Regions from separate parts of the Comamonas sp. MYb69 genome, predicted to be linked through region 2. Evidence: riboswitches for the same ligand, from Rfam matches in the RefSeq annotation. Region 2 holds a riboswitch; the other holds the start of a gene.

Region 1 (3,690 bases), on a different contig from region 2:
GGATCTCGTGGCAGGGCACCATCACGCCCATGTTGATGACCTCGAAGTTATTGCACTGCAGCACCACGGTGACGATGTTCTTGCCGATGTCATGCACATCGCCCTTGACGGTGGCGATGACGATCTTGCCCTTGCTCGATACATCGATGCCCGCCGCTTCCTGCTGGCGCTTTTCCTCTTCGATATAGGGCACCAGGTGGGCCACGGCCTGCTTCATCACGCGGGCCGACTTGACCACCTGGGGCAGGAACATCTTGCCGGCGCCAAACAGGTCGCCGACGATGTTCATGCCGTCCATCAGCGGGCCTTCGATCACATGCAGCGGGCGCCCGCCGCCTTGCACCACGATGGCCTGGTAGGCCTCTTCGGTGTCTTCGGTGATGAAGTCGGTGATGCCATGCACCAGCGCATGCGACAGGCGCTCATTCACCGTCTTGGGGCTGTCGGGCGTGCCGCGCCATTCCAGCTTCTTGCTGTCGTCCTTGGCACCGCTCTTGGCGCTGTCGGCCACTTCGACCAGGCGCTCGCCGGCGTCGGGGCGGCGGTTGAGCACCACGTCTTCGACGCGCTCGCGCAGCACCGGCTCGAGGTCGTCATAGACGCCGACCATGCCGGCGTTGACGATGCCCATGTCCATGCCCGCCTGGATCGCGTGGTACAGGAACACGGTGTGGATCGCTTCACGCACCGGGTCGTTGCCGCGGAACGAGAACGACACGTTGGACACGCCGCCGCTCACCTTGGCGCCGGGCAGGTTCTGCTTGATCCAGCGCGTGGCCTCGATGAAGTCCACGCCGTAGTTGTTGTGCTCTTCGATGCCGGTGGCCACGGCAAAGATGTTGGGGTCGAAGATGATGTCCTCGGGCGGGAAACCGACCTCGTCGACCAGGATGCGGTAGGCGCGCTCGCAGATCTCGATCTTGCGCTCGTAGGTATCGGCCTGGCCTTTTTCGTCAAAGGCCATGACCACGGCAGCGGCGCCATAGCGCTTGACCAGGCGCGCGTGTTTCTTGAATTCGTCCACGCCCTCCTTCATCGAGATGGAGTTGACGATGCCCTTGCCCTGGATGCAGCGCAGGCCCGCCTCGATCACCTCCCATTTGGAGCTGTCGACCATGATGGGCACGCGGGCGATATCGGGCTCGGAGGCGATCAGGTTCAGAAAACGCACCATCGCGGCCTTGCTGTCGAGCATGGCCTCGTCCATGTTGACATCGATCACCTGGGCGCCGTTTTCCACCTGCTGGCGCGCAACGGCCAGCGCCTCTTCGTACTGCTCATTCAGGATCAGGCGCGCAAAGGCCTTGGAGCCCGTCACATTGGTGCGTTCGCCCACGTTGACAAACAGGCTGTCCTCGCCAACAAACACGGGCTCCAGGCCCGACAGGCGCATGGGAGGAACAGAAACGGGGGCAGCAGACGCGGACATGGGGCTCACCTGTGAAAACCAGAAAACAGAGACAGAACAGGTGAGCGCCGTTGATGCGGGCCATGCCGTGCATGCCCGTCGACCTGCCCCAAGCCTGACAGGCCTGCGATGGGGTACCACCGGCCTGCTGCAGCGCTCCTTGGGACAAGGCCCTGCATTTTAAGCCAGGCCGGCCGCTGGAGCACAGGCAGGGGGACTTGTCCATAGCCGCAAACACCACTCACCGTTGTTGGTTATAGCCCTATTCAATCAGACGATGCTTCGGCATTCACCCATATTGCAGCGCTTTGCCGGCAAAAAACACCAACCCATAGTCAACACCGGCTTTCTGTTTTCAAACAGGTCCAGGCCTGCTCTTTGAGGAGAATTCCCTTGCATCTGAGTTTCAGTGCTTACTACACCCTGATCTTTGCCGTCCTCGTGCTCTTGCTGGGCAAGTGGCTGACGCGGCATATCCGCTTTCTGCGCGACTTCAATATCCCCGAGCCCGTCTCCGGCGGCCTGGTGGTGGCAGCCATCATCTTTGCGCTGCACCAGGCCACCGGCCTGACCCTCGCCTTTGCCAACGCGATGCAGACCAGCTTCATGCTGGTGTTCTTCTCGTCGATCGGGCTGAGCGCCAACTTTGCCAAGCTGCGTGAGGGCGGCATGGGCCTGGTGGTGTTTCTGGGCGTGATCATCGCGTTTATCTTTGTGCAAAACGGTGTCGGCGTGGGCCTGGCCACCCTGCTGGGGCTGGACCCGCTCATTGGCCTGGTCGCGGGCTCGATCACCTTGCTGGGCGGCCACGGTACCGCTGGCGCCTGGGGCTCGGTGCTGGAGAACCAATACGGCCTGAGCGGCGCCACCGCGCTGGGCATTGCCTGCGCCACCTTTGGCCTGGTCATCGGCGGCCTCTTGGGCGGCCCCCTGGCCAAGCGCCTGATTACCCGCCACCAGCTGGCCCAGCCACGCACAATAACTGAGAAAGAAGTAAGCGAACACACCGAAAACAACGACAGCAGCCAGGTCGCCAATTTCGAGACGCCCAATACCGCCCCGCGCCTGATCACTGCCGAGGCCGCCATCGAGACCCTGGCGCTGTTTGCCGGCTGCCTGGCCTTTGCCGAGTTCATGACCAGCGCCACCCAGGGCACGATGCTGCAGCTGCCCACCTTTGTCTGGGCGCTGGGCGGCGGCGTGGTGATCCGCAATGTGCTGGACTACGGCTTTGGCTTCAAGGTGTTTGACCGCGCCATCGACGTGTTTGGCAACGCCGGCCTGTCGATCTACCTGGCCATTGCGCTGCTGTCACTCAAGCTCTGGGAGCTGGCCGATCTGGCCGGGCCGCTGATGCTCATCCTGGCCGTGCAGACCGTGGCGCTGGCGCTGTTTGCCGTTTTCATCACCTTCCGCACGATGGGCCGCAACTACGATGCCGCCGTGCTGGCCGCCGGCCACTGCGGCTTTGGCATGGGCGCCACGCCCACGGCTGTGGCCAACATGCAGGCCATCACCAGCCAGTACGGGCCCTCGCACAAGGCCTTCCTGATCGTGCCACTGGTGGGCGCGTTCTTTATCGACATCATCAATGCCTTTGTGCTGCAGCTGATGATTGCCTGGCTGCGCTAAAGCACAGCCATTAACAGCAACGGGGCGCCAGTGGTAACACGGCGCCCCGTTGCTTTTTCAGACCCTTACTGTGCCGATTGCGGCAGGCCAAACAGGCGGTCGAACGACCAGTTGAACACAAAGGTGTAGACCAGGAAGAACAGCAGCAGGCCGATGTCCATCACCAGCGCATCCCAGAGGCTGACCTCGAACCACCAGGCAAACAGCGGCACGAGCATGAAGACGAGACCGCCTTCCATGCCCAGCGCATGTGCAATGCGACGGCCCAGGCCACGCCCACGGGTGGGCTGGGTGGCCTCCCAGCGCTCGAACAAATGGTTCCAGACGACATTCCACAGAATCGCGATGGCCGACGAGGCAGCGGCCACGACACCGGAGTGCGCCGCGCCCTGGCCCGAGAGGGCCGACAGGCCTGCCGTGGCGGCCACGATGGCGATGGCCTCGTACAGGGCCACATAGACCACGCGCCGCATGGGCCCCTGCAGAGACCAAGGGCTGTTGTGTATTTTTTGAACTGACATAGGGCGCTATCTTATGTGTCATGAACTGATAACATAAGTCAGAATCTTTCAGAAAAATTGATACATCAATGCGCAGTGCCTTCGCCCCCTTTGACTCGGACACCATCCAGACCCTGCTGGCCGTGCTTG
Region 2 (3,690 bases):
CGTGCCGACATCGACACCGATCACCTGCTGGGCGCCGGCCTGCAGCAGGCAGTCGGTAAAGCCCCCGGTGCTCTGGCCCACGTCCAGGCAGCGCAGGTCCCGGACCACCAGGCCCGTCGCGGCCAACGCGCCTTCGAGCTTCAAGCCGCCGCGCGAGATGTACTTGGCTTCCGAGTCATCGAGCAGCTCCACATCGGCGCCTGCTGGAATCTCGTCCCCGTTCTTGGCCACCTTGATCCAGGGGGCCAGCGAGGTGGTGCGCCATTGCACACCCGCAGCAATCAGGCGCTGCGCCTGCGAGCGGGTCGACGCCAGGCCCGTTTCCACCAAAAACACATCTGCGCGCATGCGCGTTCCTTCAATCAAAACGACCGGCTGGCCCGCCCAAGCGGAGCAGCCCGTCTTCACAACAAATGCCCAACAGGGCTGCAGCGCCTAGCGGCACACAAGGGTGTCACCAGGCGCTGGGATTACCGCTCCATTTAATAACGGTAGGTTTCAGGCTTGTACGGGCCTTCCTTCTTCACGCCGATGTAGTCCGCTTGCACCTGGGTCAGCTCGGTCAGCTGGGCGCCCACCTTCTTCAGGTGCAGGCGTGCAACCTTCTCGTCCAGCACCTTGGGCAGCACATAGACCTTGCCCACTTCGTAGGCGTCGGGGCGGGTGAACAGCTCGATCTGCGCCAGCGTCTGGTTGGCAAAGGAGTTGGACATCACAAAGCTGGGGTGGCCGGTGGCGCAACCCAGGTTCACCAGTCGGCCCTTGGCCAGCAGGATGATCTTCTTCCCATCGGGGAAGGTGATGTGGTCGACCTGCGGCTTGATCTCCTCCCACTCGTACTTCTCGATCGATGCGACATCGATTTCGTTGTCGAAGTGACCGATGTTGCAGACGATGGCCTCGTCCTTCATCGCGACCATGTGCTCGTGGCGGATGATGTCCTTGTTGCCGGTGGTGGTCACGAAGATGTCGCACTTGTCAGCGGCGTACTCCATGGTCACAACCTTGTAGCCTTCCATCGCCGCTTGCAGGGCGTTGATCGGGTCGATTTCGGTCACCCAGACTTGCGCGCGCAGCGCAGTCAGCGCCTGGGCGCAGCCCTTGCCCACGTCACCGTAGCCAGCCACCACAGCCACCTTGCCGGCGATCATCACATCGGTGGCGCGCTTGATGCCGTCCACCAGCGATTCGCGGCAGCCGTAGAGGTTGTCGAACTTGGACTTGGTCACCGAGTCGTTGACGTTGATCGCGCGGAACAGCAGCGAGCCGTTGGCCGACATTTCGTTCAGGCGGTGCACGCCGGTGGTGGTCTCTTCGGTCACGCCCATGATCTGGGCCGACTTGCGGCTGTACCAGGTGGCATCCACCGCCAGCTTGGCCTTGATCGCGGCAAACACGATCTTCTCTTCTTCGCTGCCAGGGTTGGCCAGCACGGAGATGTCCTTCTCGGCCTTCTTGCCCAGGTGCATCAGCATGGTGGCATCGCCGCCGTCGTCCAGGATCATGTTCGGGCCTTCGCCTTCGGTGTCCTTGGCGCCGAATTCAAAGATCGCATGGGTGTAGTCCCAGTAGTCCTTGAGCGACTCGCCCTTGATCGCGTACACGGGCACGCCGGTCTCGGCGATGGCGGCTGCTGCGTGGTCCTGGGTCGAGAAGATGTTGCACGATGCCCAGCGCACTTGGGCGCCCAGCGCAGTCAGCGTCTCGATCAGCACGGCGGTCTGGATGGTCATGTGCAGCGAGCCGGTGATGCGCGCGCCCTTCAAGGGCTGGGCAGCGGCGAACTCTTCACGCACGGCCATCAGGCCAGGCATTTCGGTTTCGGCGATCTTGATTTCCTTGCGGCCCCAAGCGGCCAGGGAAATATCGGTAATCGCGGAGTCAGCGGGATTGAAGCGAACAGCAGCGTTCATGGTTTTCTCCAAAAATTGAATGAAAAACCACGTTCCGCGGAAGAAGGGAAGGACCATCTCACCGCACAGAAAGCGTGGGTGAGCGTCGTTGCGAGATGAAATCCGAGCCTCACGCCCCATGGTGGTCTGGCGCCTGGCCAGACTGGGAAACGCTGCAACGCTCCTCGGATGGAGTGCGATTATAAGGGCATCAGCCCTGTAACCCCACCAGGCGGTAGCCCACTTGAAGCTCGGTAAGCAGATGGCGGGGCTGGGCCGGCTCGGCCTCGATCTTCTGGCGCAGGTTGGCCATGTGCACGCGCAGGTAGTGCGGCCGGTCCAGGTACTCCGGCCCCCAGACCTGCAGCAACAGCTGGCGATGCGTCAGCACCCGGCCCTGGCCGGCGATCAGCGCTGCCAGCAGCCGGAACTCGATCGGCGTCAGGTGCACGGCAGCGCCCGCCTGGCGCACCTCGTGCGTGGCCAGGTCCACCTCCACATCGCCAAAGTGCACCGTGCTGCCGGGCTGCTCGCCGCCACTGCGCTGGCTGCGGCGCAGCATCACGCGCAGGCGCGCCAGCAGCTCGGGCACGCCAAAGGGTTTGCTCAGGTAGTCGTCCGCGCCCGCATCGAGCGCCGCCACTTTCTCGTCCTCCTGGTCGCGGGCCGAGAGCACCAGCACCGGCAGGCCGCTCCAGCCGCGCAGCTCGGTGATCAGCGTCTTGCCATCGGCATCGGGCAGTCCCAGGTCCAGCACCAGCGCATCGGGCTGGCGGCTGGCCGCCTCGATCAGGCCGCGCCTTGCGCTGTCGGCCTCAAAGACCTGCCAGCCTTCGTCCTCCATGGCCAGACGCACAAAGCGGCGGATATGCGGATCATCGTCCACCAAGAGGATGCGGGGGGCAGCAAGCGTCATGCGCCCGATTGTGACAAAAAACCGGGGTGGTTTGCGCCTGCTGCCCGGCGGCAACCGGGCACTTCGCTACACTTCAGCACCCCGGCATTGCGACTGCGCTGCCGCCTGCTCCATGTTTGCCACCCCACCCTCTCCCCTTCCACAGACCCAAGGCTGGTGCCCTGGCGCCTGGCAGCCCATGGCTTCTGGCGATGGGCTGGTGGTGCGGGTGCGCCCACCGCTGGGCAGGTTGTCGGCCGCGCAGGCGCTGCGCTTGGCCGAGCTGGCCAGCGAGCATGGCGCCGGCCTGCTGGAGCTGACCAGCCGCGCCAATATCCAGCTGCGCGGTGTCGCCCCCAATCAGCACGGCGCCCTGCTCGATGCGTTGGCCGCCCAAGGCCTGCTGGACCCTAATGCGCGCCAGGAGCAGCTGCGCAACCTGGTCATCGACCCGCTGTGCCAGCCCGCTGACGGCGTGCTCGCGCTGGCCGAGGCCTTGCAGCAGGCACTGCTGGCCGATACCGCGCTGGAGGGCCTGCCCGCCAAGTTTGGCGTCTCACTGGCCAGCGGCCGCCATGGCGGCTTGGCCGAGGTCGCGGCCGATGTGCAGTTGGTTCGCGATGGTGCCCAAGGCTGGCTGCTGCAGGTACCTGGCCAAGCGATCGCCTGGCAGGCAGACAGCCCCACGACTGCCGTGCAAGCCGCCCTGGCGCTGGCCCGCTGGTGCGCAGCGCAGGCACGCGCGCGGCGTGCGGCCGGCGAACACCCCGGCCGCCTACCCCAGCTGCTGCGCCAGGCGCAAGCCAAGCCAGGCGCGCAGCCACCACTGGCGCTGCCCGCTGGCCTGCATGAAGCGCCCCCATACCTCCCCGCTGCGAGCCAGCCAAAACCGGGCTGGCAGTG

Evidence for each region. A riboswitch is a leader RNA that binds a small molecule or an ion and turns the genes downstream of it on or off. The one in region 2 is predicted to bind S-adenosylhomocysteine.
Region 1: it holds a riboswitch for S-adenosylhomocysteine, as region 2 does, so the genes downstream of both, metH (methionine synthase) here and ahcY (adenosylhomocysteinase) in region 2, are expected to answer to the same signal.

What each region holds. Positions count from the first base shown of each region.
Region 1 is NZ_JBBGZG010000002.1:105,621-109,310, forward strand. Features, by position in the region: gene metH (methionine synthase) at 1-1,429, opposite strand, end outside; S-adenosyl-L-homocysteine riboswitch at 1,465-1,576, opposite strand; gene gltS (sodium/glutamate symporter) at 1,802-3,040, shown strand; gene WH303_RS02685 (PACE efflux transporter) at 3,106-3,525, opposite strand; gene WH303_RS02690 (LysR family transcriptional regulator) at 3,630-3,690, shown strand, end outside.
Region 2 is NZ_JBBGZG010000003.1:4,913-8,602, reverse strand. Features, by position in the region: gene WH303_RS04375 (TlyA family RNA methyltransferase) at 1-348, opposite strand, end outside; gene ahcY (adenosylhomocysteinase) at 483-1,913, opposite strand; S-adenosyl-L-homocysteine riboswitch at 1,987-2,085, opposite strand; gene WH303_RS04365 (response regulator) at 2,104-2,808, opposite strand; gene cobG (precorrin-3B synthase) at 2,921-3,690, shown strand, end outside.